Regions from separate parts of the Telluria sp. AZSoR62 genome, predicted to be linked through region 3. Evidence: predicted binding sites of a transcription regulator. Region 3 holds the regulator's gene; each other region holds the start of a gene.
The links. The regulator LexA, encoded in region 3, represses DNA repair genes until DNA is damaged. The targets are predictions, from matches to a motif close to ACTGTATNNNNATACAGT.
Positions count from the first base shown of each region.

Region 1: AC3XQU_RS06105 (PA0069 family radical SAM protein) is a predicted target of LexA. The motif match lies at 5,272-5,289, and genes of this name have one in related genera.
Region 2: AC3XQU_RS18760 (putative DNA modification/repair radical SAM protein) is a predicted target of LexA. The motif match lies at 4,167-4,184, and genes of this name have one in related genera.

Region 1 is NZ_JBYTST010000003.1:46,500-57,035, forward strand. Features, by position in the region: gene AC3XQU_RS06080 (LysR family transcriptional regulator) at 1-439, shown strand, start outside; gene AC3XQU_RS06085 (gamma-glutamylcyclotransferase) at 384-953, shown strand; gene AC3XQU_RS06090 (cytochrome P450) at 957-2,369, opposite strand; gene AC3XQU_RS06095 (helix-turn-helix transcriptional regulator) at 2,586-3,386, shown strand; gene AC3XQU_RS06100 (YciI family protein) at 3,540-4,010, shown strand; gene AC3XQU_RS06105 (PA0069 family radical SAM protein) at 4,088-5,209, opposite strand; gene AC3XQU_RS06110 (tRNA-uridine aminocarboxypropyltransferase) at 5,315-5,959, opposite strand; gene AC3XQU_RS06115 (dienelactone hydrolase family protein) at 6,188-7,444, shown strand; gene AC3XQU_RS06120 (esterase/lipase family protein) at 7,631-8,827, shown strand; gene AC3XQU_RS06125 (hybrid sensor histidine kinase/response regulator) at 8,876-10,536, opposite strand, start outside.
Region 2 is NZ_JBYTST010000013.1:7,470-18,005, forward strand. Features, by position in the region: gene AC3XQU_RS18745 (methyl-accepting chemotaxis protein) at 1-431, opposite strand, end outside; gene AC3XQU_RS18750 (TorF family putative porin) at 446-1,231, opposite strand; gene AC3XQU_RS18755 (UdgX family uracil-DNA binding protein) at 1,425-2,909, opposite strand; gene AC3XQU_RS18760 (putative DNA modification/repair radical SAM protein) at 2,924-4,153, opposite strand; gene AC3XQU_RS18765 (M16 family metallopeptidase) at 4,308-7,070, opposite strand; gene AC3XQU_RS18770 (tetratricopeptide repeat protein) at 7,153-8,712, opposite strand; gene AC3XQU_RS18775 (putative bifunctional diguanylate cyclase/phosphodiesterase) at 8,722-10,536, opposite strand, start outside.
Region 3 is NZ_JBYTST010000003.1:207,496-218,031, forward strand. Features, by position in the region: gene AC3XQU_RS06835 (replicative DNA helicase) at 1-574, opposite strand, end outside; gene rplI (50S ribosomal protein L9) at 693-1,145, opposite strand; gene rpsR (30S ribosomal protein S18) at 1,182-1,472, opposite strand; gene priB (primosomal replication protein N) at 1,508-1,798, opposite strand; gene rpsF (30S ribosomal protein S6) at 1,837-2,229, opposite strand; gene lexA (transcriptional repressor LexA) at 2,504-3,136, shown strand; gene AC3XQU_RS06865 (tetratricopeptide repeat protein) at 3,212-3,931, opposite strand; gene AC3XQU_RS06870 (cystathionine gamma-synthase family protein) at 4,031-5,269, opposite strand; gene purF (amidophosphoribosyltransferase) at 5,280-6,800, opposite strand; gene AC3XQU_RS06880 (CvpA family protein) at 6,856-7,344, opposite strand; gene AC3XQU_RS06885 (SPOR domain-containing protein) at 7,373-8,275, opposite strand; gene folC (bifunctional tetrahydrofolate synthase/dihydrofolate synthase) at 8,288-9,586, opposite strand; gene accD (acetyl-CoA carboxylase, carboxyltransferase subunit beta) at 9,692-10,536, opposite strand, start outside.

The DNA.
Region 1 (10,536 bases), 160 kb from region 3:
GACGCGCTACCCGTTCATCTCTCTGCAGGGCCAGTTCACCGAGCGCCTGCTCGACGACGTCCACGCATCCTTGCGCGAAGTGCCGGTCAAGCCTGCCAACGAAGTGACCTTCATGACCACGGCCCTGGCGATGGCCAGCGCCGGTCTTGGCGTGACGGTCTGCCTGCCGTATGCGCAGCCGCTCGCGACCCTGTACGGGCTGGTGATGCGCCCGCTGGAAGCGCCGGTGTTGAGCCGCCGTTTCTTCGTCTACACCCGCCCGGGGCGCTCGCTGTCGCCCGCCGCCGAAAGCTTCATCGCCTTCCTCCACGGGTTTGTCCGGCAAACGCAGGACCGAGCCACGCGCTACAATGAACGGCTCCGCTTTTCCGCATACGCCAACGATGTCCCTCAACACGATCGAGATCAACCGCCAAATGGACCGCTTCGACAGCCATGACAGCGTCTGGCTGTTCGGCTACGGTTCGCTGATCTTCAAGGCGGACTTTCCCTTCATCGAACGCCGACCCGCCAGCATCGCGGGCTGGAGCCGCCGCTTCTGGCAAGGCTCGCACGACCACCGCGGCACCGAGACCGCGCCGGGCAGGGTGGCGACGCTGGTGCCGGAGGAAGGCGCGACCTGCCACGGCATGGCCTATCTCGTCACACCCGAGGAATTCGCCCATCTCGACCACCGCGAAAAGAACGGCTACCTGCGCCTGGCCACACGGATCGCGTTCGAGGATGGCGGCGCGGCGGAAGGCATCGTCTACATCGCCACGCATGAGAATGCGGCCTTCCTCGGCCCGGCCAGCGAGCGCGAGATCGCGCGCCAGATCGCGGCGGCGCACGGCCCGAGCGGGCCCAACGTCGATTACCTACTCGAACTGGCGAGCGCCCTGCGCGCACTGGGCAAGCACGACGCGCACGTGTACGACATCGAGCGCCACCTCAACGAGTTCGGGCAGCGCTGATCCTTACGCGCTCTTCGCGAGCGCCAGGCACAGGGACGTGGCCGGGCGCAGCGAGATATTCAGCACCGGCCGCGGCGGCGCCTGCCCCGCGGGGACCGTCAGCACGAAGCGCTGCAGCAGCATGGCGGCGATCACCGTCATTTCCATCAGCGCCAGGTGCTGGCCCAGGCAGACGCGCGGGCCGGTCCCGAAGGGCATATAGGCGCCGCGCGCCATGGGTGGGGCATCGGCGCCAAAGCGCTCGGGGCGGAAAGCCTGCGGCTCCGGGAACCAGCGCGGGTCCTGGTGCATCAGGAAGACCGGGATCATGAACATCGTGCGCTGCGGGACGGTCCAGCCGCCCAGCACGATCTCGCGCGTCGAACGGCGGCTCATCAGGACGGGCGCGGCCGGATACAGGCGCATGGTCTCGTTCAGGGTCTGCGCCAGGTAGGTCAGCGCCGGCAAGTCCTCGCCACCGGGCGGGCGTCCCTGCAGCACAGCCTGCACTTCGCGCCGCGCCGCTTCCTGCGCCGCCGGGTTCGAGGCCATGCACCAGGCCCACCAGGTGAGGGTCGCCGCCGTGGTCTCGTGGCCGGCCAGGAACGCCGTCATGCATTCGTCGCGCACCGCATCCAGCGGCCAGGCTGCGCCATCGGCACGGTGCAATTCCAGCAGGCGGCTGAGCAGGTCCGCCGGCCAGGCATCGAGCGGCATGGCCAGGCGCGCCTGCACGTGGCGCTCGATCAGCCCCGTGAGCTGCGCGCGCACGGCGCGCTTGCGGCGCTTCCAGGGCATCCAGTCGGGCCAGCTGGCCGGCCAGAACATCTCGGCATTGCCGGTCACCAGGGCCGCATGCACGGCCGCCTCCATGCTGCGTGCCTCATCCCCGATCTCGCTCGAGAACATCATGCGCATGATGACGTCCATCGTCAGCCCGGTGAGCCGGCTTTCGATGGGCGCCGAGCTGCCTGGCTGCCAGCCATCCATCGCCTTGCCTGTCGCGGCCGCGATGGTCGGCACGAAAGCCTTGACCGCTTTCGGCGCAAAGGCCGGCTGCAGGGCGTGGCGCTTGGCCGCCCACTGCGGCCCTTCCGCGATCAGGACGCTGTTGCCCTGCAGGTAGGCGAAGATGCCGATGCCGCGTTCCCAGCGGATCAGGGCGTCGTGGTGACTCACCAGGAGCTCGCGCACCAGCTGCGGATCGCTCACCACGAGCTGGTGCTCCGGCCACATGCGCAGGTGCACCAGGTCGCCATATTCCTGGCGCCAGCCGGCGAGGGCCGCCGGCAAATCGCGCGCCATGCGCGCCAGCAGGCCCCAGCCGCTCAGGCCGGACGGCGGGCCGGGCGGCCAGGCGCCCGCAGGGTGGGCAACGGGCGCCGGCGGCTGGCCGCCGGCATGGAAGGGACACTGGGCAGGAGGGGGCGTGTTCATGGCATCCATTTTTCACGGCTTCGACCGGCGCGTCTTGAACGCAAACGACATCGACAGATTCACCTGGCCTGCCTATACTCCCACGCCATGGTGCCCGACCGCGACCCTGGACTCTTCCCCTGCCCCGACCGGCTGGCGCGCGCGCCGCGCTTATGCGAGGAGGGTCGCCTTCCACTCGACCGGCTTTACCTCGCACCGCCTGCATTGCAGGGCGCAATGCTGGCGCTCATCAGCCGCGACACCGCGCAGCTCGTGTCGACCGATCCCCAGCGGCTGTCGCATTTTCCCGCTTCGCCCCTGGTCACGCTGTCGTGGTACCAGGGGCTCGACGCCGGCCTGGTCGACCCGCAGCGCGGCTGGCAAGCATTCGGCGCACGCGTCGTGGTCTCGGGTAGCCAATCGCGTCCGCTGACCACCTGGGCGCCCACCGGCGGCCGCGGCTACATGGCCTGCTTCCTGCCCGACGTCGCCCAGGGCCTGTTCGGGATCGACCTCGCCAGCGTGCAGGACCGCTTCGTGCCGGCAATCGACGTCGTGGGCGCGCACTGGCAGCCCCTGTTCGACGCCCTGCTCGCCGCTGCGGACGACGGCGCGGCCATGCGCCTGCTCGAACAGCACCTCGGCCCGCGCTGGCGCAGCGTGCAGGGACGCAGCTCCAGCCGGCCGACGCTGCGCCAGGTCGGCCGGCACTGGGTCGAGCGCCTGGCCTGGCAAGCCCACGAATGGCGCAACACCTGCAGCACGCGCCAGGTCGAGCGGCGCATCAAGTCCTTCAGCGGGCGCTCGCTGCGCCAATGGCAGGCGCTCACCCGCACCGAAGGCGCCTTCTTCGCCGCGCGCGAGCGCTACGAGAACGGCCAGCCCTTCGAATGGGCGACGCTGGCGCTGGACCAGGGCTTTTCCGACCAGGCCCATTTCAGCCGCGTGACCCGCGAAATCTGCGGCTTCTCGCCCACCGAGTTCGCCGAGCGCTTCATCGAGGACGAGTCGTTCTGGATCTACCGGCTATGGGTGTGAGGACGGGCGCTTCGGCAATTGCGGTGCGGCCCGATATTCGACCGGCCGGCGCTGCGAAGTCCGCTAGAATCGTGAACGCGACAGCTTGCGACGCGCGGCCTGTTCCAACAAGACGCGTGTGCAGGCCACGCGCCAATAACAGGAGAACGGAAAATGTCGAAAAAGATGCTGCTGCTGTGTGGATGGATGCTCGCTGCGATGCAGCCGGTTGCGGCGCAGACCAGGACCGCCGAGCCGGCGGCGCACTACGACGCCGAACTGGCCAGGTCGCTAGGCGGCGACGACCAGGGCATGCGCAGCTATGTGCTGGTGATCCTGAAGACCGGCCCGAACAAGGTCACGGACAAGGCCGAGCGCGCAAAAATGTTCGAGGGCCACTTTGCGAACATCAACAAGTTGGCGGCCGAGAAGAAGCTGGCCGTCGCCGGCCCGCTGGACGGCAAGGAAGGCCGCCGCGGCATCTTCATCCTGGCGACGTCAAGCATGGAACAGGCCAAGAGCTATGTGGACGCCGACCCCGTCATTGTCAGCGGCGAGATGGTGGCGGAATACCACCAGTTCTACAGCTCGGCCGGCCTGATGGCCGTGAACGACGTGCACAACAAGATTCAGAAGAAAAAGTAAGCGCCAGGGGTGCGGCCGGCCAGGCGTCGCACCGCCGCGCCGCGCCCCTTGTGCATACTCGTGCCGGGCAAGCTCGACTAAAACAAATCCAGCTGCCCCGCCCCACTTCCACCCTGCTTGCCCGGCCGTGCCGGCACCACCAGCGGCTTGCGGAACTGCGAGCCGTCGAGCCTGCCGAAGCGCCCACGCAACTCCCCCATTCCCAGACGCTCTACCGACTTGGTGAAACGCTGGCGTATCAGGTCGGCCCAGACGCCTTCGCCCTGCATGCGCTTGCCGAAATCGCTGTCGTAGTCCTTGCCGCCGCGCATATCGCGTATGCGGTTCATCACGCGCTGCGCCCGGTCGGGAAAATGGGCTTGCAGCCATTCCTGGAACAAAGGGTTGACCTCGTTCGGCAGGCGCAGCACCGTGTAGTGCGCGCCCACTGCACCTGCATCGCGCGCCGCTTCGAGGATTTTTTCGATTTCCGGCTCGGTCACGAAAGGAATGATCGGCGCCACGCTTACGCTTACCGGGATGCCGGCATCGGTCAGCGTGCGGATGGCGCGCAGGCGCCGCGCCGGGGCGGCCGCGCGTGGTTCGAGCGTGCGGGAGATCTGCGGGTCGAGCGTGGTCAGCGTGATGGCGGCGCAGGCCTGGCCCTTCGCGGCCATCGGGGCAAGCAAGTCGATATCGCGCTCGATCAGCGCGGACTTGGTAATGAGCCCGACCGGATGCTGGCATTCGCTGAGCACCTCGAGCACCTGGCGCGTGAGGCGCAATTCGCGCTCGCAGGGCTGGTAGGCGTCGGTGTTCACGCCCAGGGCGATATGCTCGGGCACATAGCCCGGCTTGGCCAGCTCGCGCCGCAGCAGTTCGGCGGCATTGACCTTGGCGAACAGGCGGGTTTCGAAATCGAGGCCGGGCGACAGGCCGAGATAACTGTGCGTCGGACGCGCGAAGCAATAAATGCAGCCGTGCTCGCAGCCCCGGTAGGGATTGAGCGAGACATTGAAGGGGATGTCGGGCGAGGCATTGCGCGACAGGATGGTCTTGGCGTGTTCGTCGGTGACGACCGTGCGGAACACGGTGGGACCGTCCTCGTCGCGCTCCCAGCCGTCATCGAATTCTTCACGGCCATTGACCTCGTACCGGCCCTGCATGTTCGACACGGCGCCCCGCCCCTTGCGCGCCACGAGCGGACGCGGGCCGAGCATCGGCTGCTCGTCCATGGGCTGGCGGTCTCGTCCTTGGTCGCGCTCTGGCACGCTGGCTCCATACTGTGTATTTATACAGTATTTTACGCCCGCGCCGGGCAGAACTCAAGCAGGGCCTGCGTTGTGGCGCGGGTGCACCACATACGCCGCCTGCTGCTGTACGAAGCCCTCGAAAGCATCCAGCAGCGGCTGGAAGGCAGTTTCCGTTCCTTCTAGCTGGCCCAGCGCCAGGGCGGCCGCTTCCAGCGACGACAACTGGTGCGGCGCATGCGCCTTGCGGATCCGGTAGTTCGAGGGCGCCACGTCCACCAGCGCCAGCCGCGGCAAGCGCTGCAGGGCCGGGTTCAGGTAGAGCATCTTGCGGCTCTTGCGCCAGGTCGCGTCCAGCAGCACCAGCCGCACCCGCTCCGCGTCGAACGGTTCGCAGGGCGGCGGCGCCGGCAGCGTGGCGTCGCCAGGGGTCTGCGGATACAGCAGCACCGGGGTGCGCCCGCCGCCATGCAGCAGTGCGTCGAGCTGCGCCGGGTCGAAGACCTCGCCCACCGCCAGCACGCTGCCCGCCACGCTCAGGTGCAGCAGGCGCGCGCTGTTCTTGGCGTTGCCCACTTCCAGCGGGTGCTGCAGCACCAATAACGCGGCCCGCGCCTGAACCGGCGTGATCCAGCGGCAGATGCAGGCCGATTGCGCGCGCAGGCAGGTGGCGCAGTGCACGCGCCGGGTGGCGGACTCGGGTGGAGCGTCCTTGCTCATCCGATGATATTCCTTCCGATTTTTGACAGTTTCGCATCATAACCGCTGCGAAAAAGACACGTCTGCCGCCTGCCGGCGTGGTCATCTTTGCACGACGCAAAAATTTAGCTCAAGAGTTGGCTAAACAGATATTGCTCTGGCCTTTACGCGTACCTAGAATCAACTTATGCCTAGCGGAAAGTATTCCGCACCGCATGTTCATTCGTACGCAGTCGAGACAGAGTCACCATGCACCCACGCCTCACGCTTCGCAACGCCACCGCCGCCGTGCTCCTCGCCGTAGGCCTGCTTCCCGGTATCGCCGTGCAGCAGGAGTTGCAACTTGACCACAGGATGAACGAACACATCGTGCAGGTGCCGGCTGGTGCGCAACAGCGCGCCATGCTCGAGACCACGGTGTTCCAGCCCAATGGCCCGGGTCCCTTCCCGCTGATCATCATCAACCACGGCAAGGATCCCGGCCGCCCGAGCATGCAGCCGCGCGACCGCTTCTATCACATGGCCACGGCCTTCGTGAAACGCGGCTATGCCGTGATGGTGCCGATGCGCCAGGGTTTCGCCAATTCCACCGGCCGCTACCGCGACCACGGCTGCGACATGACGGCCAACGGCTATGCCCAGGCCGACGACATCGCCGCCACCCTCGCCTATGCGCGCCAGCAGCCGTGGGTCGATACCGGCCGCATCGTGGTCGCCGGCCAGTCCTACGGGGGCCTGGCCACCATTGCCCTCGGCACCCGCGAACTGCAGGGCGTGCGCGGCCTGATCAACTTCGCCGGCGGCCTGCGCGACGACAGCGACCGCTGCGCCTGGCGCTCGGCACTGGTCTCGGCCTTCGCCGACTACGGCGCCAAGGCCACCGTGCCGACCCTGTGGATGTATGGCCATAACGATTCGTTGTTCGGCCCGGAACTGGCGCAGCGCATGCACGCGGCCTTCGAGCAGGCCGGCGGGCGTGGCCGCCTGGTCGAGTTCCCGTCCTTCAAGCGCGACTCGCACGGCATGCTGGCCAGCCGCGACGGCGAAAAGATCTGGCTGGCGGACACCATGAAGTTCCTGCAGCAGGTCGGCATGCCGACCAAGGTGCTGCACGAGGTGCCGCCGCCTCCGAGCCCGGCCCGCACCGACTTTGCCAGGGTCGACGACGTCGAGGCCGTGCCCTTCCTGTCCGAGAACGGCCGCCGCGCCTACCAGGAATACCTGGGCAAGATGACGCCGCGCGCCTTTGCCGTCTCGCCGAGCGGCGCCTGGACCTGGGCCGAGGAAGGCGAAGACCCGGACGGCCGCGCGCTGGCCACCTGCACCGCCAAGAGCACCGAGCCGTGCCGCCTGTATTCGGTCGACGATTACGTGGTGTGGACTGGCGAGCGGATCGACCAGGCCGAAGAGGCAGCGGTGACGGCATCGGTGGCGCCGGCGCAGAAGCTGGATGCGGCGGCGTCGGCGCCGAGTACCTCGATCGGTAGCAACAAGGCGACGAATTAAGGTCGGCGCATAACGCGCATCAGTCTTCCAGGCTGAGGTTCGCCGGCTTTCCGCAGCGGCTGTCAAGCCTTCGGCGCACTGTTTCGGTGCGTCAAGCCTGGCAGCCCCTGCGCTTTCCGACCTGGCGCAAATCGCCACCCTCTCCTAGACCGGACAATGGCCATTCAGCCCATTCCGGAGAATCCCATGGTCCGCCCCCTTCACGCCTGCTTCGCCGCGCTCTGTGCGCTGGGCGCGTCGGTGGCGTGCGCGCCGGCTGCCGCGGCCAACAACTATCCTGTGATCCTGGTCCATGGCTTCCTCGGCTTCGGCCCCGACACGTTCGAGCATAGCGGCTTCAATTACTGGGGCGGCTATGGCGACATCGCTTCGCACATGCAGGTCTACCGCGGCCCGCGCACGGTGTTCGCGGCGGTGGTTGGCCCGGTCAGCTCGAACTGGGACCGGGCCGCCGACCTGTATGCGCAGATCAAGGGCGGCTGCGTCGACTATGGCGCGGCCCACGTGCGCCGCCATGGCACGCCGGGCCGGCAGCAGAGGCCCGCCGGCAAATGCTGGGCCGCCGACCCGAAGAACAACCCGCAGGGCTATCCCCTCGCGCTCTACCCGGCCTGGGACGCCGCACACCCGATCCACCTGATCGGCCACAGCCAGGGCGGCACCACGATCCGCGCGCTGGTCGAATTGCTGGAACACGGCTCGCCGGAAGACGAAGGCGGCCATCCGCTGTACGCGGGCGGCAAGACCGGCTGGGTGCGCAGCGTGACGACGATTTCGGCGCCGCACAACGGCACCACTTACGCCGACGCGGTACTGAACGCCAATCCGGCATTGACCACGCCCCTGCTGGCGCTGCTGCGGCACCGCTGGGCACAGTGGGAGCTCTCGCCCGACGGCGCGCGCGGCTTCAACCGGTGGGCGCGCACCTCGCCCCATATCTATTACTACTCGGTGGGCACGGTGGCGACCGAGGCGGGCAGCTGGTGCTGCAACGGCACCGACCGCACGGTCGCCCCGGTGCAATCGGTCTCGCACCAGTATCCGCGCCAGGACATGATCCCCGCCTTCAAGGCCACGGCCGGCGAATGGATCGTGCCCTCGAGCTTCCAGCATGGCCTGGGCGGCTACACCCAGGATGCGCCGGGCCGGGCGCCGGTCGGCAGCGAGTGGTTCCCGAACGATGGGGTGGTCAATACGGTGAGCATGCGCGCGCCTTTCGGGCATCCGGTCCGCGACTACGATGGGCGCTCGGTGAAGGGGACCTGGAATTTCCTGGGGAATTACAAGGGATACGACCACTTCGATATCCTCAACTGGCCGAATCGCGGGCCGTCGGCGAACCCCTTGTACGAGCAGGTGAGCGATATCATCTTCGGCCTGTGATGCGGCCGAGCCGGCGTCCGGCCGCGTCACCGTGCTGCCAGCAGGGTGTCAATGCACGCTGCGCAGGCTCCGCGCCAGGTCGGACAGGCGATACGGCTTGCTCACGAAGGTAAAATCCCCCAGCTTGTGCTGGTCCAGCTTGAGCGCCGGCTGCGGGTAGCCGGAGGCCAGCATCACCTTCACGCCCGGGTAGTTCTCGCGCGTGTACTCGGCCAGCTCGATGCCGTTCGGGCCGCCCGGCATGACGATGTCGGTGAACAGGATGTCGACCTCGCCGCTGGCCAGCAGGTTCATCGCATCCTGGCCGTTGGCCGCGGTCATGACCTCGTAGCCCATGCTCATGAACAGGGCGGACGCCGTGTCCAGCAAATCGGCTTCGTCCTCGACGATCAGGACGGTTTCGGTGCCGCCGTGCGCGGCCGGTTCGCGGTCGAGCGCGGTTACGGCCGGCAGGTAGATCGTGATCGCGGTGCCGCGGCCTTCCGTGCTCTGGATGACCACCTCGCCGCCAGATTGCTTGATGAAGCCGTACACCTGCGACAACCCCAGGCCCGTACCCTTGCCCATTTCCTTGGTGGTGTAGAAGGGCTCGAAGGCGCGCTGCACGGTTTCGGGCGACATGCCGGTGCCGGTGTCGGTCACCGAGATGCAGACATACGGTCCCGGCGCCAGGCCCGGAACCTCGGCCTCGCGCAGGGTGACGGGCGCGGTGTCCAGGGTCAGCTGGCCGCCGTCTGGCATGGCGTCGCGCGCGTTGACCACCAGGTTGAGCAGGGCCGACTCGAAGCGGGCGGCGTCGACCACGGCGCTGCCGGCCTGCGGGTCGAGGTTCAGTTCGAACGCCATGTTCGAATGCGCGGCGCGGCGCAGCACCGATTCGAAGCCGGAGATGAGGCGGTTGATGCTGCGCGTCTCCGGCTGCAGCGGCTGCTGGCGCGCGAAGGCCAGCAGCTGCTGGGTGAGGGTGGCGCCGCGGTCGATCGCGCGGCGCATGCTGTCCAGGGTCCTGGCGTCGGCGCCGCTCTGGCGGCTCATGCCCAGCACTTCGAGGCCGCTGGAGAGCACCGACAGCAGGTTGTTGAAATCGTGCGCGATGCCGCCGGTGAGCTGGCCGATCGATTCCATCTTCTGCGACTGGAACAGCGCGAGCTGCGCCTGTTCCAGCGCTTCGGCGGCGAGCTTCTTTTCGGTGAGGTCGCGCGTGATCTTGGCGAAGCCCACCAGGGCGCCGTCGTCGCCATGGATGGCGTCGATGATGACATGGGCCCAGAAGCGGCTGCCGTCCTTGCGCACGCGCCAGCCTTCGGACTCGTAGCGCCCGTCCCGGCCGGCCGTGGCCAGCGCGCGCTGCGGCATGCGGCCCACGCGGTCTTCCTCGGTATAGAAACGCGAGAAATGGCTGCCCACTGCTTCGTCGTAGCTGTAGCCCTTGATGCGCTCGGCCCCGACGTTCCAGTTCGAGACCACGCCCTGAGGCGAGAGCATGTAGATCGCATAGTCGGTCACGCCCTGCACCAGCAGCCGGAAGCGCTGCTCGCTTTCGCGCAGCGCATCCTCGGCCAGCTTGCGCTGGGTGACGTCGCGCGTGATCTTGGCGTAGCCCAGCAGGTTCTGGTGCTCGTCGTAGATCGGGTCGATCACCACGTGGGCCCAGAAGCGGGTACCGTCCTTGCGCACGCGCCAGCCCTCGGCTTCGTACTTGCCCTGCT
Region 2 (10,536 bases), on a different contig from region 3:
CCGGTGGCGTCGTAATGCGGGGCCTTGCCGGCATATTCCGCATCCTTGCCATCGAGCGCATCCGGTTCGAACGCGACCGACATGCCGATCATGTCGGCATTGGCGCGCAGTGCATGCCAGACCATGTCGTTGACCTGGTCGCGCTGCAGGGGCAGCGCCGAGCCGCGGCTCGCGGCCATGACACCCGACAGGCTGCCGACCGACGCCAGGTTCAGGCCGATGCGGCCTTCCAGCGCCACGGCCGCTTCGCGCGCCGTAGTGTGGGCCTGCTCGAAGGCGCTCGCCTCCGCGCTGGCGCTGCTTTTGATGCCGATGAAGGTCGAGGTCGCACCGAGGCTGAGCACCACCAGCGCCGTGGCGGTGGCGCAAATCTTGGCGGTCAGGGAAAGGGAAACGCCGGGCGAGCGGCGGGACTGCGTCTGCTTGGTCATGGTGGTCTCTGTTCTTAGAAGGTACGCGCCAGGCTCACGGCAAGCGTGCCCTTGGCAGGATTGGAAATCGCGAGACTGCCGCCGGCGCGCGGCACGCCGGTGGTGTAGCGGTCGTAGGCATCGGTGGCGCCCCAGGCGCGGGTATAGGCGGCGGCCACGCTCCAGCCGCCGTCGAAGGTCTTGGTGGCGCCGACCTTGATGTCGCGCCAGTCCCAGATGTCGTTGCCGCGGCCGGCGACGCGGCCATCGCCCGCGTGCAGGTTCAGGGTATAGCCGCCGCCCAGGTCGTGGTTGGCGCCGATGTCCAGGTAGCCGGTGCCGCGTGCATCGGTGATGCCGAAGAAGCCGCGCGACACGGTGCGGGCATACTTGGCGTAGAAGGCGCCGTAGCTCAGGCCCGGCACCAGTTCGGTGTAGTCGTACTTGACGGCGCCGATGCGGGCGCCCGGATAGCGGTAATGCACGGCCATCAGGCTCACGCCCACCGGTCCCGGCGTGCCGGTATAGCCGCCGTACAGGTCCCACTCGACGCGGCCGCCCTCAATGAAGCGGTCGCTGACGGTCGAGGCCCACGAGCCGGCCGACCAGCCGCTCGCGTGTACCGCATCGACGCCGGCCTGGATGGCCGGGCGGCCCCAGCTCTGGCGGATGCCGCGCGATACGTATTGCGAAGCGAGGGTCACCGTGGACGTCACGGCCAGCGCGGCAGGCGCTGCGGCAGTGACAGCCGTATCGGCCTTGGCGGCCGGCATGGCCAGCAAGAGCAGGGAAACCGGCAGCAGCCGGAAAAGAGTGATCATGGTTGTCTCGTGAAAGTCCGGCGAAGGCAAAGGTAAGCGGCACGGCGCCGTTATCTATCTGCTCAGCAATTAATGCTGTACGGAAATTTTACGAGACAAGTGTGGACATTCACTGAATTGTGACGAGTTCGATAACGAGATTTTTACATCTTGCGTCGTCGGCGCAACAGGCTGCTCCAGTTGCTGGAACAGTTCAGGCCGGATCGGGACCCTCGGTCCGCGCCAGCAGGTCATGCGCCAGTTGCAATCCTCGCACCATGCTCGAAAACGCTTCCTGCTTGGCCGTTTCGTCAGGCACGCGCAGCACATACGAGGGATGGTAGATCGTCACCACCCAGCGCCCCTCGTGCCAGACCGGCTTGCCGAGCGTGTCCTTGAGCGTGACCGTGCCCTTGCCCAGCACCGACTTGAGCGCCGTGGAGCCCATGGCGACGATGACCTTGGGCTTGACCGCGGCCAGCTCCTTCTCGAGCCAGTAATGGCAAGCCTCGACCTCGCGCTGGGCCGGGGTCTTGTGGATGCGGCGCTTGCCCTTGGGCTCCCACTTGAAGTGCTTCACGGCGTTGGTCAGGTAGACCGTCTCGCGGTCGACCTCGGCCTGGGCGAAGACGCGGTCGAGCAGCTTGCCGGCCGGTCCCACGAAAGGCTTGCCGGCCAGGTCTTCCTGGTCGCCCGGCTGCTCGCCCACGATCATGATCGGTGCGCGCTTCGAGCCTTCGCCGGGCACCGCCTGGGTCGCGTACTGCCACAGCTCGCAGCGCCGGCATTCGTCGAGGCTGGAGGGCTGCTCGCGGTCGGGCTGGGCCCGTTCGGCCGAAATCGGAATGGTGGCGCCGCTCTTGCGGCCGACAGTCTCGACCTGGCCGATCTTGCGCGCGCCGAGTTCGGCCTGGCTCACCATCGAGGGCACGATCGCGCCTTCCGGCAGGTTCTTCCAGAAGCGCGATGGGATGTGGCTTTGCATCAGCTGGGCGTTCACGCGCGCCGGGTTGAAGATGCTGCGGTAATAGGTGAGCCACAGCGCTTCGCCGGCGTCATCCAGGTCGGCCGCGCTGCTCATCAATGGGCCGGCATTGTGCAGCGTGGCGCCGTCCCACAACACGCTGGCTTCCGGCGTGGCGATCATCCAGCTGGTCCTGCCCATGCGCGCCACGAAATGCTCGGCCACCTGCGGCAGCACGTCGTGGGCCGGCTCGAACCAGGCCACGAAGCGCGGCGCGCCGGCCTCGATGGGACGCTCGCGGAAGCGGATATACGCATGCATGTCGTGCTCCTCGCGGCGCACTGCCTTGACCATGCCGGCCAGGCGCGACCCGTCCGGGTCGGCCGGCGACTGCACGTCGTGCTCGCCCTGCTGCCAGCGCCACAGCACCCGGTAAAGGAAGGCCCAGCGGTCCGGGGCGCGAAAGCAGGCGGCTTTCTGCAGCATCTCGAGCAATGAGCGCGGCACGACGGCAACGGCCTGTTTCGGCGGCTGCGCCTGTTGTGTTGGAATGGCCGAATGATACGACTCCACCACGACCGCCGGCGCACCCGAGAACAGGTCGCCGCTGCCGGCCGCATCCGGCGTATTCCAGGTGACGGCTTCGGGCGGCACGCCGGCGCGCAGGAGCTCGCGCGCAGTGCTGCGCCACTCGCCGAAGCTGTTCACCTGCAGCGGCTGGCCGCTCGCGGCCATGGCGGCCGGGTCGGTCATGCCGCCTGCAGCTCCGGCCACAGGTTCATCTGCTCGGGCGCATCGGCCAGGTGGCGGCGCAGGATGTGCGAGCTGGCCGCGCCCTGCACCGGCTTGTAGTCGGCCGTGATGATGAAGGGCGCGAGCTTCTTCATGCTGCAGCGCAGGCGCGACAGGTCTTCCCAGCGCACCCGGCGGATGCGGCGCAGGTCGATGATGCGCTTGGCGTTGCGCAGGCCGATGCCGGGCACGCGCGCGATCATGGTCTCGTCGGCGCGGTTCAGGTCCATCGGAAAGTGCTCGCGGTTGGTGAGCGCCCAGGCCAGCTTGGGATCGATATCGAGCGCCAGGTTGCCTGCTTCGGGCATGAGTTCGCCCACCGAGAAGCCGTAGCCGCGCAGCAGGAAGTCGGCCTGGTACAGGCGGTGCTCGCGCAGCAGCGGCGGCGGGGCCAGCGGCACGCTCTTGGGGCTTTGCGGGATCGGGCTGAAGGCCGAGTAGTACACGCGCTTGAGCTTGTAGCTGCCGTAGAGCGTCTCGGCCGTGTTCAGGATGGTCTGGTCGTCGCTGGCGTCGGCGCCGACGATCATCTGCGTGCTCTGGCCGGCCGGGGCAAACGCGGGCGCCTTCGGCTCCTCGGCTTTTTCGTCGAGCTTGCGGCGGATCGAGCCCATGGCCAGCTTGATGGTGTGGACGTTTTTTTCCGGCGCCAGGCGGGTCACGCTGTCGTGGGTCGGCAGCTCGATATTGACCGACAGGCGGTCGGCCCAGCGCCCGGCCTCGGCGATGAGCAGCGGGTCGGCATCGGGAATCGTCTTGAGGTGGATATAGCCGCGGAAGTTGTGCACTTCGCGCAACTGGCGCGCCACGGCAACCAGCTGCTCCATCGTATAGTCGGAGGACTGGATGATGCCCGAACTCAGGAACAGGCCGTCGATGTAGTTGCGGATGTAGAAGTCGTGGGTGAGCTTGACCACCTCGTCGACCGAAAAGCGGGCGCGCGGCACGTTCGAGCTACGGCGGTTGATGCAGTACTGGCAGTCGTAGACGCAGAAATTCGTGAGCAGGATCTTGAGCAGCGAGACGCAGCGGCCGTCGGGCGTATAGCTGTGGCAGATGCCCATGCCGGTGGTGGCGCCCAGGCCATCCTTGCCCTCGGAACCACGTTTCGGCGCGCCACTGCTGGCGCAGGACGCGTCGTATTTCGCGGCGTCCGCCAGGATTTCCAGTTTGTCGTTGAGTTCCATCGTGACCGATCAGACTGTATGGGCATACAGTATACTATCGCCTGCGCGGCATCGGTACGCGACGGGTCAATGGTGCGCCCCTGAACCGGTTCAAATCCGGGACACTAATAAAAAAGCCCGGTCACAGGACCGGGCTTTACGGGACAAGCGCTACTTAACGCACGGGCTTGCCGTCTACATCCACCACCGACACTTCGCCCCAACCCAGCGAGCGCACCCCGGCTTCGATCTTGCGCAGGTCGCCGATCACCATCCACACCACCTCGTCCGGCTTGATGAACCTGGCCGAGGCGCCGCCCAGCTGCGCCGGCGTCAGCGCCCGCACGCCCGGCGCATAGCGGTTCCAGTAATCGTCCCCCAGCCCGAGATTGACGGTGGACAGTCCGGCCGACTCCAGCGCATCGAGCGTGGCAAAGCGTCCCGGCAGGCGCGCCGTCATGTTGCGCATGATGGACTCGTATTCCGTCCCCACCAGCGGCCGCTCGCCGGCTACACCGCGCAACTCCTTCTGCACTTCGCGCATCGCCTCGACCGTCTTGTCGGTCTGCACCGGGGCGACCACGATGAAGGGACGCTGGCCGCGCACTTCCGACAGGCGCGCGCTGGTGCCATAGCTCCAGTGCTTGTCCAGGCGCAGGTTGCGGTTCAGGCGCGAGGTCGCGATGCCGCCGAAGTTCTGCATCACCGGCTCCATCGCCAGGTCTTCCGGTTGGCCGTACGGCAGCGACACGTGGGTGGCGACGATGGTCGATTGCGGCGCGTCCGGCTTGTCCACCAGGATCAGGCGCTTGCCGCGGGTTGCCGGCACGGTGGCCATCTGCTTGGCCGGTGCGCTGCCGCCCTGCCAGCGGCCGAAGCTCGCTTCCAGCGCCGGCAGCAGCTTGGCCATGGTGGTGTCGCCGGCGACGACGATGGTGGCGCTGCCCGGCTTGAACCAGGCGGCATGCCAGGCCGCGAGGTCGTCGCGGCCGAGAGCCTGCACGCTGGCCTCGAAACCGCTGGCAGGCTTGCCGTAGGCATGCTCCTGGCCATACAGCAGGCCAGGGACCAGGCGCAGGGCCAGGCCGCTCGGATTGGCCTTTTCCTGGCCGATGTTCGCCAGGCGACGGCTCTTGGACAGCGCGAACTGGTCTTGCGGGAAGCTCGGCGCCAGCGCGGCGTCGGCCATCAGGCCCAAGGAAGGCGCCAGGTTGGCGCTCGTGCCCTGCAGGCGCACCAGCGACAGGTCTTGCGTGGTGGCGGTCGACAGGCGCGCGCCCAGGTTTTCCAGCGCGTCGTTCAGGGCAAACGCGTCGCGCGTCTTGCTGCCCTTGTCGAGCAGGTCGAGCGCCAGCGAGGCGGCGCCCGCCTTGGCGGTAGTGTCCGATGCGGCGCCGGCGTCGACCGCCAGCGCGACGTTGACGATCGGCGCCGAATGGCGCTCGAGCAGCACGACCTTCAGGCCGTTCTTCAGTTGCGCGCGCTGCAGCGCCGGGAGGCTCACGTCGGGCGCCTCGCCCAGCGCGGGCAGCTGCTTGCGGTCCAGCGTCGACTTGACGGCGGCCAGCTTCGGCGACGGGTTCACCGTCATCGTGTAGTGGTTGGCGCGCAGCCAGCGGTTGCCCGCAGCTTTCACCTCTGCCGGGGTGCTGGTGGCGAACATCTCCAGGCGGTCGAGATAGGCGTCCGGCTTGCCGCCATAGGTCATGCTCTCGGCCAGCACGTCGGAACGTCCGCCGAAGCCGCCCACGCGCTCCAGGCTGCGCGAGAAGTCGGCCAATTCGCGCGTCTTCACGCGCTGCAGTTCTGCGGCAGTTGGCCCCTTGTCCAGCAGCTCGGCCAGCACACGGTCCATCTCGCGTTCCACTTCAAGCGGATCGGCGCCCGGCTTGACGGTGGCGATGAGGTTGAAGGTGCCGCCCAGCTCCGCATCGTTGACGTAGGCCGAAACATTGGTGGCCAGGCCCTTGTCGTACACCAGGCGCTTGTCCAGGCGTGCGCTCTTGGAACCGGCCAGCACGGCCGCCAGCAGGTTCAGGCGCTGGGTGTCGGCGTCGCGCCAGGAAGAGACGTGCCAGCTGCGGTAGATGCGCACCTGCGGCACGTGGTCTTCCATCTCGTCGCGGATGTGGCGGTCCAGCTGCGGGATCCATTTTTCAAGGCGCGGCAGCGGAGGACCGGGCGGGATCGCGCCGAAGTACTTGTTCACCAGTTCATAGGCGCGCTCCGGCGTGATGTCGCCGGCCAGCGAGATCACTGCGTTGTTCGGGCCGTAATAGGTGCGGTACCACTCCTTGATGTCGTCCAGCGAGGCGGCCTGCAGGTCTTCCATGCTGCCGATCGGCGACCACGAGTACGGGTGCGAATACGGATACATCTTGGCCGAGACCTCGAGGCGCACGCGCCCGTAGGGCTGGTTCTCGCCCTGGCGCTTCTCGTTCTGCACCACGCCGCGCTCGCGTTCGAGCATCGCCTGCGAAATGTAGTTGCCGAGGAAGCCCATGCGGTCCGATTCCAGGAACAGGGTGCGTTCCAGCGCCGATACCGGCACGTCCTCGAAGAAGTTGGTGCGGTCGGTATTGGTGGTGCCGTTGCGGTTGTTCGCGCCCAGGTCGTCCATCGCCTCGCGGAAGCCGTGCGGGTAGTTCTCGGAGCCGTTGAAGAAGAAGTGCTCGAATAGGTGGGCGAAGCCGGTCTTGCCGCGTTTTTCGTTGCGCGAACCGACGTGGTACCACATGTTCACGCCGACCACCGGCACGCTCTTGTCGGTATGGACCAGCAGCGTCAGGCCGTTGGGCAGCACGAACTTCTTATGCTCGATGCTGTAGGCCTTGCGGTCGAAGATGAGTGGCTTGGTCGTCGGGGCGGCGGCTTGCGCAGGCAGGGCGGCGCAGGCCGCGAGGCCGAGCATCAGCGGCAGGAGGAGGGTCTTGGTCATGGCTTCCGGTGGTGGTCGTTATATATGTATGCCTTCCGCTTGCGCGCCGATGCACGGCATGCCGGAAGCTTCACCGGCCACCCTACATGAAACCCTGCGCCTGCGCCAGTAGTTGCGGCTCCATGCGCACCGCGATCTTCCTCATGTAGCCGGTGGCCGCGCCCACGCCGGCGCCGCCGGCGCGCTGCAGCCAGCCATAGGCTTCGACCAGGTCGCGCTGCACGCCCTGCCCCGCCGAATACATCACGCCGAGGTTGAACTGGGCGCGGGCATGGCCCTGGCGGGCGGCGCACAGGTACCAGAAATGGGCGGCTTCGTAATCGCGCTCGATGCCCTTGCCGCAGTCATGGCGCAGGCCCAGCTCGAACTGGGCCAGTGCGTGGCCCTGGTCGGCGGCCTTGTGGAACCAGTCGGTGGCTTCCACCGGATTGCCGTGGTCGGAGCGGTCGAGCAGCGCTCCCACCATGTACTGGGCCGGGGCGTAATCCTGGTGCGCGGCGCGGCGGTACCATTCCAGCGCCTGCGCCTCGTCGCGCGCGACGCCGACGCCACCCTCGTAGCGCAGGCCGAGGTCGAATTGCGCGCGCAGGTGGCCCTGCTCGGCAGCCTTGCGGTACCAGGACACTGCCTGTTCCGGATCGTTTGCAACGCCCATGCCGGCATCGAACAGCTGTCCGAGATGGTACTGGGCCGAAGGCATGCCCTGTTCGGCCGCCTGGCGGTACCAGTGCGCGGCTAACGCAGGGTCGCGCTCGACGCCCTGCCCGTGTTCGTAGCGCACGCCCAGGTTGTCCTGGGCGCCGGCGTGGCCCTGTTCGGCCGCGCGGCGGTACCAGCCCAGGGCCAGCGCTTCGTCGCGCGCGACGCCGTGGCCGCTGTCGTAGATCAGGGCCAGGTTGAATTGGGAGCTCGTATGTCCCTGCTCGGCGGCGCGGCCGTACCAGAGCACGGCGCGGCTGCTGTCCTGGTCGACGTCCTGCCCTTTATCGTAGCGCAGGCCGAGGTTGAACTGGGCCGGGGCATAGCCCTGCTCGGCGGCCTTGCGGAACCACTCGACGGCGGCGTCGCCGCTGCTGCGCAGCGCGAGGCTGAACTGCGAGCGTGCATAGCCCTGCTCGGCCGCGCGGCGGTACCACATGGCCGCAAGCTCGAAGTCCTGCGGCACGCCCTTGCCGGTCTCGTACATCATGCCCAGGTTGTGCTGGGCGCCCGGCTCGCCCTGCTCGGCGGCCTGGCTGAACCACTGCAAGGCCTGCTGCACGTCGTTCGGCACGCCCTGGCCTTTTGCGTACAGCCAGCCCAGGTTGTACTGGGCCGGGGCATAGCCTTGCTCGGCGGCGCGGCGGTACCAGTAGGCGGCCTGGCCGTAATCCTGGGCCACGCCCTGGCCCTTCTGGAACATCACGCCGAGGTTGTACTGCGCCAGCTCCAGGCCGGCGCTGGCCGCCATGCGGTACCAGGCCACGGCCAGTTCGAAGTTCTGCGCCACGCCCTGCCCGCTGGCGTACATGAAGCCCAGGCTGTGCTGGGCGGCCGGCAGGCCGCGCTCGGCTTGCCCTTTGACGCGCAAAAATTCGGCTGTGAAGCGGTCGGCCGTGTGACGGCCTTCCTGCTCGCTGGGCTGTCCGGGGATATCGAGCATGGCGGCGGCTTACGCCTGGATGGCGCGCAGGCCGAACAGCGTCGGCTGGGTGCGCAGCGCCTTCATGAACTCGCCCAGCGGGATCGGGCGGTAGTACAGGTAGCCCTGCATCGTCATGCAGCCGTTGGCGCGCAGGTAGCGTGCCTGCTCTTCGGTCTCGACGCCTTCCGCGATCAGGTTCAGCCCCAGGCCGCGCGCGATCGAGATGATCGCCAGGATGACCGGGTAGTGGCCGCCCTCTTCGTGGATCTCTTTCACGAAGGACTGGTCGATCTTGACCGTGTGGATCGGGAAGCGGTGCAGGTAGGACAGCGAGGAGTAACCGGTGCCGAAATCGTCGATCGCCACCGACACGCCGAGCTGGCACAGTTTATGGAGCTGCTCGATCGCATACTGCGGATTGCGGATGCAGATGTTCTCGGTGATCTCGACTTCGATCTGCGACGGCGCGATCGCGTAGCGCACCAGCGCGTTGCGCATCTTCTCGAAAAAGTCGCCGCGGTCGAGATATTGCGGCGACAGGTTCAGCGACAGGCGCACATGGTCGTTGCCCGACGAATTCCATTGCAGCATATCGCGGCACAGGGCGCCGATCATCCAGTCCGAGATCGGCAGCATCAGGCCGTTCTCTTCGGCGAAGGGCAGGAATTCGCCGGCCGAGAGCACGCCGCGGGTCGGGTGGTTCCAGCGCATCAGCGCCTCGGCGCCGACGATGCGGCCGGTGAGCGCATCGATCTGCGGCTGGTAATACATCTCCAGCTCGTCCTGCTCGAGCGCGCGGCGCAGCGCCTGCTCGAGGGCGATCTTCTGGTGCGACACGTCCAGCATCGAGGTGTGATAGAAGCTGTGGCCGTTCTTGCCCAGGGCCTTGACCTGGTACATGGCGATGTCGGCGTGGCGCAGCAGCTCGTCGATCGATTCGCCGTCGGTCGGGTAGATCGCGATGCCGATCGAGGCCGAGATGTGCACTTCGTGGCCATCCAGGTCGAAGGGACGCTGCAGGGTTTCCAGGAACTTGTCGGCCACCATGCGCGCGTCGTCGCGGTCGCGCAGCTCGGGCAGCACGATGGTGAATTCGTCGCCACCCTGGCGCGCCAGCGTGTCGCCCTTGCGCAGGCAATCCTTCAGGCGGGTAGCGGCCTGCTGCAGCAGCTCGTCGCCCTTGACGTGGCCCAGCGTGTCGTTCACCAGCTTGAAGCGGTCCAGGTCGATGAACATCACCGCAAGTTCGGTCTGCTTGCGCTTGGCCTGGATCACGGCCAGCCCGAGGCGGTCCTTGAACAGGATGCGGTTCGGCAGGTCGGTCAGGATGTCGTGGTAGGCCTGGTAGGAGATGACTTCTTCGGCGCGCTTGCGGTCGGTGATGTCGCGCGCCACGCCATAGGTACCGAAGAACTCGAGCTTCTTCACTTCCTGGTCCGGCACGTGCATGCCGATCGCATTGAGCGAAATCGTCATCAGGGTGGTGTTGAAGGTGCGGTCGTTGCTGTTGCCGCCGCGGCACTTCAGGCGCAGCTCGACGTTGCGCGAGGCGCGTTCGTCGACGCGGCGCTCGTTGAACACGTAGCGCGCGCGCTCCAGGTCTTCTTCGTGCACCAGCACCGAATAGTGCTTGCCGAGCAGTTCGTCGCGCGAGTAACCCAGCAGCTGGTAGGCGCGGTCGTTGACGAACGTGAAGCGGCCTTCATGGTTGAGCGTGTAGATGATGTCCGGCGACGAGTCCACCAGGTAGCGGTACATCTTCTCGGAGTTTTCCAGCTGGTTGGCCATGCGCTCGTTCTCGACCGCCAGGCGGCGGCCCTTGAGCGCATTGGCTACCGTGGC
Region 3 (10,536 bases):
CGCCCTGGTTCTCGCGCGAATACAGTTCGTCGATGCGCTCGACCACCTGGGTGAGCAGCGGCTGGATCGGGTTCCAGCCCTGGGCGCCGCGCGCGCCGGTTTCGGCAATCGCGAAGATCTTCGACTCGGCCTCGTCGAGCATCTGCTTGACTTCCTTGCCCTGCGGGTTGAAGGCATTGCCCGAGATCTCGTCGGCGACCGTGATGAGCTTACGCAGGATGCCGCGGTCGCGCACGATCTCGGCATAGCGGCGGATGTTGGCCGCCGACGGCGTGTTCTGCGCCATCGCGTTCAGGTACTGCAGGCCGCCCACGTCCTCGGCCTTGCCCAGCGAAACCATGGCCTCGTAGACCGTGATCACGTCGGCCGGCTTGCCGCCGTTGATCAGGCGGACCATCTGTTCGAAGATGATGCGGTGGTCGTAGCGGTAGAAGTCGTCCGCGTGCATGAAGTCGGCAATACGGTCCCACGCCGCGTTATCGCGCAGGAGGCCGCCGATGACGGACTGCTCTGCTTCGATGGAATGCGGGGGGATGCGCAGCGAGTCGACTTGCGGATCGGATGGGGAATTCATGGCGGGCATTATACCTTTTCCGGTCACACGGCTGACATAATTGGGTAGATTCTGGCAATAAAAAAAGCCGGGCGAACCCGGCTTTTTCATTTATGCAACATGTGCATTCAGCGACCGCTTAGGCAGCTTCGCCAACAACCGCAACCGTGATTTCCGACACGACATCGGTGTGCAGGGCGACTGCCACCGGGAATTCACCGGTGGTCTTCAGCGGGCCGGTCGGCAGGCGAACCTGCGACTTCTCCACTGCGAAACCTTGCTTGGTCAGGGCTTCGGCGATGTCGAAGTTGGTGACCGAACCGAACAGGCGGCCATCGACGCCGGCCTTCTGGCCGATGGTGACGGTCATGCCGCTCAGCTTGTCGCCTTGCGCCTGGGCAGCCGACAGCTTTTCAGCTGCTGCTTTTTCCAGTTCTGCGCGCTTGACTTCGAACTCGGCCACAGCGGCCTGGGTAGCACGGCGTGCCATCTTTTGCGGGATCAGGAAGTTACGTGCGTAACCGTCCTTGACCTTGACCACGTCGCCCAGGTTGCCGACGTTAACAACTTTTTCCAAAAGGATAACTTGCATATTTTTCTCCAGAAATTCTGATCTGTACGCCGCGGATTAACCGTGGTGCAGGTCGGTGTACGGCAGCAGCGCGAGGTAGCGTGCGCGCTTGATCGCGGTATCGACCTGGCGCTGGTAGTGCGCCTTGGTGCCGGTCAGGCGTGCCGGCATGATCTTGCCGTTTTCCTGGACGAAGTCCTTCAGGGTGTCGACGTCTTTGTAGTCGACCTGTTCCACGTTTGCAGCGGTGAAGCGGCAGAACTTCTTGCGCTTGAACAGCGGGTTCTGCTGTTTGCGCTTCAGTTTTTCTTTGGCTTTGTTTTTGTCGAACTTTTTACCGAATGCCATTTTAGGCTCCTGTATCTATCTAAATGAATGCCGCGTCAGGCGGCACTGAAATCAATGATGTGAAACACCAGGGCTTTACTGTTGCGGTTCTTCCGCGCCAGGAATCCGGTGAACCGGTAAGCCGCGCCGAGTTCGGCGCTGGCGAACCTGCCTGAAATCTCGCCCGCGGCCAGCGCGGTGACTTCAAACTCGACCAGCCTCGCTACCCTAGCCTCTTCCTGCTGCGAACTGTGCATCAGGATGGCGCCCACGATGGGGACACCGGCCGGGGTGTAACGCAACACGTCACGCTCGGCGATGGTCGCCACGAGCTGGAGCTGGTTCACTGGTGTGCTGGGATTCCCTGGAAAAACCGGATCAACAATTAGGCTGCTGCGGCTGGAGCGGCAGCTGGGGCTGCGGCTTCGGCGCGGTGGCTCTTGGCTGCGTCTTCGCGCTGGACCGACTTCATCATCGGCGACGGTGCGGTTTCAGCCTTCTTCATCTTGACGGTCAGGTGACGCAGGACGGCATCGTTGAACTTGAATGCGGTTTCCAGCTCGACCAGGGTCTCGTTGTCGCACTCGATGTTCATGCAGATGTAGTGGGCTTTCGGCAGCTTCTGGATCTGGTAAGCCATCTGGCGACGGCCCCAATCTTCCACGCGATGGATGTTACCGCCGCGGCTCGACACCGTGGCTTTGTAGCGCTCGATCATCGCCGGGACTTGCTCGCTTTGGTCCGGGTGGACGATAAAAACGATTTCATAATGACGCATGCATTACTCCTTAGGGACGTTTAAACAAATGCCCACCTCGGCGTCAAGACGAGTGTGGGAAGGGAAAGCCGGACATTATAGCCCGAGATTGGCCAGTTTGGAAAGCCGGGTGTGGTTCGCTATCGCGATGAGTCCGCCAGAGCGCGCGGTTTTTGCCACGCCCGGGACCGCGCTGCACAATTTTTTTACACATTTCCCGTGTTTTCCCTTGCGCACGGAGGAATACTGTACAAAAATACAGTCTACTCACACAACGGATTGCCTTAACACACCCATGCTCAAGCTCACTGCAAGGCAAGAACAGATCCTGAACCTGATCAGGGAAGCGATCGACAACACCGGTTTTCCCCCGACCCGCGCGGAAATCGCAGCCGAACTCGGCTTCAAATCGGCCAACGCCGCCGAAGAACACCTGCAGGCGCTGGCGCGCAAGGGCGCGATCGAGATTTCGCCGGGCACCTCGCGCGGCATCCGCCTGATCGGCGCGTCGGTCGAGCAGGTCCCGCTGGTACCGGCCGCGCTCATGATGGCGCTGCCGCTGGTCGGCCGCGTGGCCGCCGGTTCGCCGATCCTGGCCCAGGAACACGTCGAAGCCACCTATAACGTCGATGCGGCCATGTTCTCCGCGCGTCCGGACTTCCTGCTGAAGGTCAAGGGCTGGTCGATGCGCGATGCCGGGATCTGCGACGGCGACTTCCTGGCGGTCAAGAAGATCGACAGCGCCAAGAACGGCCAGATCGTCGTGGCCAGGCTGGGCGACGAAGTCACGGTCAAGCGCTACCGCAAGACCGGCAACATGGTCGAACTGTTGCCGGAAAACCCGGACTTCAAGGTCATCCAGGTCACGCCCGAGGACGAGTTTGCGCTCGAGGGTCTGGCGGTGGGCTTGATGCGCAGCTGGCACTAGTTCAGCGCCAGCGCTGCATTGCCTGACTTGGGTCCCGCCCTGCGCCGGGACCCAAGGTGTACTTCACCTACCCCATCATTTCAATTTCTTCGCATCCGAAGAACTCTTCACCATCGCATTGTGCTCGGCCACATAGGCCTCGGTCGCCTGGCGCCATGCGGCGAAATCGGCCAGCACCAGCTTCGAGCTCACTTTCGCTTCTTCGGTCAGGTTCGACTGCAGCTGGGTTAGGTAAGCGGTCGACTTCTCCGTTTCCTCCTTGGTCATGAGCTTGGCGATATCGGCCGGGATGCGCCTGGTCAGCGGCGTGGCCGCGTTCAGGTTGGTGACATACCTGTTGTAGCATTCCTGCCAGTTGGTGACGGCCGCGCCGATGCGGTCGATGTCGGCGTTCACCTTGGACATGGCCGGGATGCGCGGTGCAACGCAGCGGAATTCGCCTGATTTCAGGTCTTCGCCGTCGTAGCCCTTGATCCAGTAGTCGATGTCCTTGCGGCGCTTGACGCGCTGGTCCATCACCTCGAGCGAAGCGGCGGCGACCTTGTTGCCCTTGGCGGCGGATTTCCTGAACAGCGCTTCGGCCTTCGCTTCGTCGACCTGCCCTGCTTCGCCATACCAGTACATCTGGCCCAGCGCCTGCTGCGCCTCGGCGTTGCCGCCATTGGCCAGCTTGGTGTAGAGCTTCATGGCCTGGGCGTAGTCCTTCTTCGCGAACAAGGCGTGGGCGTCTTCCAGCTCACCGGCGACAGCGCCGGCACAGAACAGCAGGGACAGGCAAAACAGCGTGGTCTTCATGGTCGCTTACGGATGGGGAATCGAATCCCCATCATAGCGGCATCGCGCCGCGTGCTCAACCGTTGAAACAAAACGGCAGCCCGGAGGCTGCCGCTGTGCTTACGCGTCGAGCGCCTGGCGGAAGTCCGCCAGCAGATCCACGGTATCCTCGATGCCCACCGAGACCCGGATCAGGGATTCGGCGATGCCCATGCTGGCGCGCCGCTCGGCCCCCATCTCGAAGAAGATCGTGTGCGCGACCGGGATCACCAGGGTACGGGTGTCGCCCAGGTTGCTCGCCGGGATACCGAGCTCGAGCCGGTTCAGGTAGTCGAAGGGATCGATGCTGTCTACCAGTTCGAAGCTGAGCAGCGAACCGCCGGCGCGGAACAATTCACTGGTGATTGCATGCTGCGGGTGCGACGCCAGGCCCGGATAGTGGACGGCGCTGACCCGCGCGTCCGCCTCGAGCAGCTGCGCCAGGGCCAGCGCATTGCTGCTGGTGCGTTCCATGCGCAGGGCCAGGGTCTCGGCGCCCACCGCGATGTGGTGGGCCGCCTCCGGCCCCAGGGCCGCGCCGAAGTCGCGCAGCGCTTTCGCGCGCAGCTGGGCCAGGCCTTGCGCCTGGGCTGGCTGCTTGCGGAAGTTTGGCGCGATGTGCGGGTAGGCGCTCCAGTCGAACAGGCCGGTGTCGGTCAGGGCGCCGCCCAGCGCATTGCCATGGCCGCCGATGGACTTGGTCAGCGAATTGACCACCAGGCCGGCGCCGACCGCCTTCGGGCGGAACAGGTAGGGCGTGGTCATGGTGTTGTCGACCACGTAGAGGATGCCGCGCTCGCGGCACAGCTGGCCGATACGGGCCAGGTCGGCCACCTGCGTGCGCGGGTTGGCGATGGTCTCGACGAACACCATGCGCGTCGCGGGCGTCAGCGCCGCTTCGACATTGGCCACGTCGGTGGCGTCGACAAAAGCGACCTCCACGCCCTGCCCCGCCACGGTCTGCCACAGGCTGTTGGTGTTCCCGAACAGGAAGGACGAGGACACGATATGGTCGCCCGCCTTGAGCAGCGCCTGGAACAGCGCGCCGATGGCGCCCATGCCGGTGGCGAAACAGACGGTGCCGGCGCCGTCTTCCATCTTCGTGATCTTGTCCTCCAGCGCGCCGACCGTCGGGTTGCCCTGGCGGCCGTAGCGGAAGCCCGGCTCCTTGCCCTGGAAGACCGAGGCCAGCTGGCGCGCATCGTTGTAGCCGAAGGCCACCGAGGTGTGCACCGGCTTGTGCAGCGAGCCCTGCTCGATGCTCTTCCTGCGGTCGTTGTGCAGGATGGTGGTGGTGAAGCCGTACTTGGTAGCGCTCATGCAAAGTGCCTTATTCGGCGGCCGGAGCCTTCAGGTGCAGGTGCGTGGTCACGTCGTCCTCGTCGCGCTTCGGGCTCGGCTTGTGGCGGGCCGATTCCAGGCGGTCGAGGTATTCCGGGGTCACGTCGCCGGTCACGTAGACGCCATCGAAGCACGAGGCCTCGAAGTTCTTCAGCGCGGGATTGACGTCCGAGATGGCGCGCTTGAGCGCATCGACGTCCTGGTAGACCAGGCGGTCGGCGGTGATCTCGCGGCAGATTTCCTCGGTGGTGCGGCCGTGGGCGATCAGCTCGTCGCGGGTCGGCATGTCGATGCCGTACACGTTCGGATACAGCACCGGCGGCGCGGCGGACGCGAAGAACACCTTGCGCGCACCGGCTTCGCGGGCCATCTGGACGATCTCGCGGCTGGTGGTGCCGCGCACGATCGAGTCGTCCACCAGCAGCACGTTCTTGTCCTTGAATTCGGAGGCGATGGCGTTGAGCTTCTGGCGCACCGATTTCTTGCGCATGCCCTGGCCGGGCATGATGAAGGTGCGGCCGATGTAGCGGTTCTTGATGAAGCCTTCGCGGTACTCGATGCCGAGCTTCAGGGCCAGCTGGATCGCGGCCGGACGCGAGGAATCGGGAATCGGCATGACCACGTCGATCTCGCCGTCGGGGATCTCGGCGCGCACCTTGTCGGCCAGGTATTCGCCCATGCGCAGGCGGGTCGCATACACCGAGGCGCCGTCGATCACCGAGTCGGGCCGCGCCAGGTAGACGTACTCGAAGGCGCAGGGGTTGAGCGACGGGTTCTCGGCGCACTGCTGCTCCGACAAATTGCCGTCGTTGTCGATGAAGACCGCCTCGCCCGGCGCGATGTCGCGCACGAAGCGGAAACCCAGGCCCTCGAGCGCCACCGATTCGCTGGCCACCAGGTATTCGGTGCCGTTTTCGGTCTCGTTCATGCCGAGGCACAGCGGGCGGATGCCGAAGGGATCGCGGAAGGCCAGCATGCCGTGGCCGGAGATCTGCGCCACCACGGCGTAGGCGCCGCGCACGCGGCGGTGCACCGCGGCCACGGCCTTGAACACGGCGTCCTTGTTCAGGTTGTAGCCATCGGCCGCTTCCTGGATCTCGTGGGCCAGCACGTTGAGCAGCACCTCGGAATCGGAATCGGTGTTGATGTGGCGGCGGTCGTTGCGGAACAGTTCTTCCTTGAGCGCGGCCTGGTTGGTCAGGTTGCCGTTGTGGGCCAGCGTGATGCCGAACGGCGCGTTCACGTAGAACGGCTGCGCTTCTTCCTCGCTCGAGGAGCCGGCAGTCGGATAGCGGCAGTGGCCGATACCGGTATTGCCTTGAAGCGAGCGCATGTTGCGGGTGCGGAACACGTCACGGACCAGGCCATTGGCCTTGTACATCGAGAACATGCTGCTGTGATTGGTCGCAATGCCCGCAGCGTCCTGGCCGCGGTGCTGCAAGAGCAGCAACGCGTCATACAAGAGCTGGTTGACGGGATTGTGCGAGACGACGCCGACGATGCCACACATGGTGCGCTCCTAAAAACTGGCCTGCTGATTACAAAAAAGAATTCTATTCGGTGGTTCAATACTTCACATGCTGGGCAAGCGCTGCAGGCAGGAAAGGTTTCACCGTGCGCGCCCCGGTTTCGGCCATGGGCGAAAACAGCGCATTTCTCCAGAAATCCTGCTGCGGGATGGAAGTCATCCCACACAATATGACGGCGGCAAGCACGATTACAATGCCGCGCCCCAATCCGAACAATCCGCCCAGGCCGCGGTCGGCCAGGCTCAGGCCGCTTGCGGTGATGAGGGCGCCGATCGCCAGCGACAGCAGGCCCATCAATACGCGCACGCCGAGGAAGAGGATGACGAAGGCCGCGATCAGGCGCGTGGTCTCGCCGGGAACCAGGTCGGGCAGCATCGGCGCGAGCTTGGCGCCGTACATGTTGGCCACTACAAAGGCGACCACCCATCCCAGCAGCGACAGGATCTCTTTCACCAGGCCGCGCAGGGTGGAAATGATGACCGACGAAATCAGGACGAACAACACCAGGTAATCGAAAATCGTCACGCCGCGCTTCTCTCAACAGCGCCCTGCATCAGAGCGGGACCATCTTGCCCGACAGGCCGATGGCCATCAGTTTCGAGCGTACCTTGTCTGCTTCTTCCTTGCCGAACGGTCCGACCCGCACGCGGATCAGGTCACCGGATTTTTCGGTGAACGAGGACACGCCGGCGGCGCGCAGGCGGCCCTGCAGCTCGTTGACCTTTTCCGGAGTCGTCAGCGCGGCGACCTGCACCACGTATTTCTGCGACGGGCCCTCGACCTTCACGGCCGGCTTGTCCTCGAGGATGGCGATCGCGCGCGCGGCGTCTTCCCTGGGCTTCGGCTTGGCTGCCGGCTCGGCTTTCTTCAGGGCGAGGTCGGCGGCTTTCGGGTGCACCGCGTCGATGACGGGCGCGCGCTTGGGCTCAGGCTTGACCGGATCAAGCTTGGGCTCGGCCTTCGGCTCGGTTTTCAGCGCCGGCGCAGGCTCGGTGCGCGCGGTGTCGATGGTGCGCATCGGCGGCGGGTCCGATGGCGGGACCGCGATCGCGCCGCTTGGGGCGGGGGGCGTGGCCACGTCCACCGGCTCGACGATTTCCTCGCCGCTGTCCACCGTGGCCGCTGCCGGCACCGGCAGGGGCGCGGCCTTTTCCTTGTCCGGGATGTTGATGGCGATGTCGGCGCCGAGCGGCTTGGGCTCGGAATCGAGCAGCATCGGCAGCCCGACCGCCGCGGCCAGCGCCAGTGCGATCGCGCCGACCAGGCGGCGGCGTGCGCGTTTTTTCTCGGGGAGGACCGGGTCCGGGCCGCGACTGCGCCGTGCGCCTTCGCCGGCGTGCGACGCGCGCTTGGCGCGGGCCTGCTGACCATAGGCGGCGTCGTCATCCTTGACGTAGTGGCCGCTATCGCGGACGGTGTCTTGCTTGTTTTTGCTGCCTAACGAGAACAAGCCCATGCGTTTCAGGTATCAGTGTAGAGAGGATTTACGGGCCGCCATCACGCCGGCGACCGTGTAGAACGAACCAAAGACCACAATTCTATCATTCTCGCCTGCCCGGCTCACCGCATTCGCATAGGCCTCGGCCGGATTGGCAAAGGTAGTTACCGAAAAATCGTCGGCTTTTGCGCCGGCGGGCTTCAATGCTTCGAGCTTTTCCGCCAGCTGCGCAGGCTTGGCCGAGCGCGGCGACGGCAGCGGCGTCACGCACCAGTGGTCGATGTATTGCGCCATCGGTGCGATCACCGCATCGATGTCCTTGTCTTCCATGATGCCGAACACCGCATAGGTAAATCGGTGGAAGCCCATGTTGCCGAGGTTCTGGGCGAGCGTAGCGGCGGCATGCGGATTGTGGGCGACGTCGAGCACCTGGGTCGGGCGTCCCGGCAGCACCTGGAAGCGGCCCGGCAGCTCGACCAGCGCCAGGCCCGCGCGCACTTCCTGGGCGCCGCAGGGCAGCTGCATGCGCAGCACTTCGAGCGCGGCCAGCGCGGCCGAGGCGTTGAGCAGCTGGTTGGCGCCGCGAAGGGCCGGATAGGCCAGCGAATTGCGGCGCTGGCTGCGCCCGCCGTAGCTCCACTGCTGCTGGTCGCCCTGGTAGTTGAAGTCGCGCCCCAGCAGCCACAGGTCGGCGCCGATGCTTTCCGCATGCTCGACCAGCGATTGCGGCGGCACCGGGTCGCTGCAGATGGCTGTTTTACCTGCGCGGAAGATGCCGGCTTTTTCGAAGCCGATCTTCTCGCGCGTGTCGCCGAGGTAGTCGATATGGTCGATGTCGACGCTGGTGACGATCGCCACGTCGGCGTCGACCACGTTGACGGCGTCCAGGCGCCCGCCCAGGCCCACTTCCAGGATGGCCACGTCGACGTTCGACTGCGAGATCAGGTGCATGATCGCCAGCGTGGTGAATTCGAAGTAGGTCAGCGGCACGTCGCCGCGCACCGCTTCGACCGCATCGAAGGCAGCGACCAGTGCCTCGTTCGAGGCCATCTCGCCATTGATGCGGGCGCGCTCGTTAAAGTCGAGGAAGTGCGGCTTGATGTACAGGCCCACGCGGTAGCCGCACTGCAGCAGCACGCTCTCCAGCATGGCGCAGGTCGAGCCCTTGCCGTTGGTGCCGGCCACCATGATCACGGGGCAGGCAAAACTCAGCTGCAAGCGCTCCTTGACGGCGCGCACGCGGTCCAGGCCCATGTCGATATGGGTTTCGGCATGGCGTGACTCGAGCAGCGCCAGCCAATCTAGCAAGGTGGTCGGGGTAGTGGGCATGGGTGGACTTCGGTGGTGCGTGCAGGGCACGGTAGGCGTGCGCGATGAACGCACGTAGGCGAAAGTCGCGGAGCGGATGCGTGGCATCGGCTCCGCGAACGGGGTTCAGGCGAGGACTTCGACTGCCTGGTTCTGCAGCAGGGCCAGCAGGCGCGCGATTTCTTCGCGCATCTTGCGGCGATCGACGATCATGTCGACGGCGCCCTTCTGGACCAGGAACTCGGCGCGCTGGAAGCCTTCCGGCAGCTTCTCGCGCACGGTGTTCTCGATCACGCGCGGGCCGGCAAAGCCGATCAGCGCCTTCGGTTCGGCGATCACGACGTCGCCCATGAAGGCGAACGAGGCCGACACGCCGCCCATGGTCGGGTCGGTCAGCACGCTGATGAACGGCAGCTTCTTTTCCGACAGCTTGGTCAGCATCGATGTGGTCTTGGCCATCTGCAGCAGCGACAGCAGGCCTTCCTGCATGCGCGCGCCGCCGGTGGCGGTGATGCAGATGAAGGGAACCTTCTGCTCGAGCGCCACCTGGGCGCCGCGCACGAAACGCTCGCCGACGACCGAGCCCATCGAGCCGCCCATGAATTCGAATTCGAAACAGGCGACCACCACCGGCAGGCTCATGATGGAGCCGCCCTGGACGATCAGCGCATCGGTTTCGCCGGTGGCTTCCATGGCCGACTTCAGGCGGTCCGGGTATTTCTTGCTGTCCTTGAACTTCAGGGTATCGACCGGCAGGGTTTCCTGGCCGATTTCATAGCGGCCTTCCGCATCGAGCAGCCCATCGAGGCGCTCGCGCGCGCGGATGCGCATGTGGTGATCGCACTTCGGGCACACATGCAGGTTCGACTCCAAATCGGCACGGTACAGCACCGCTTCGCACGAGGGGCACTTGACCCACAGCCCTTCGGGCATGGTCTTGCGGTTGGCGGCATCGGAGCGCTGGATCCGTG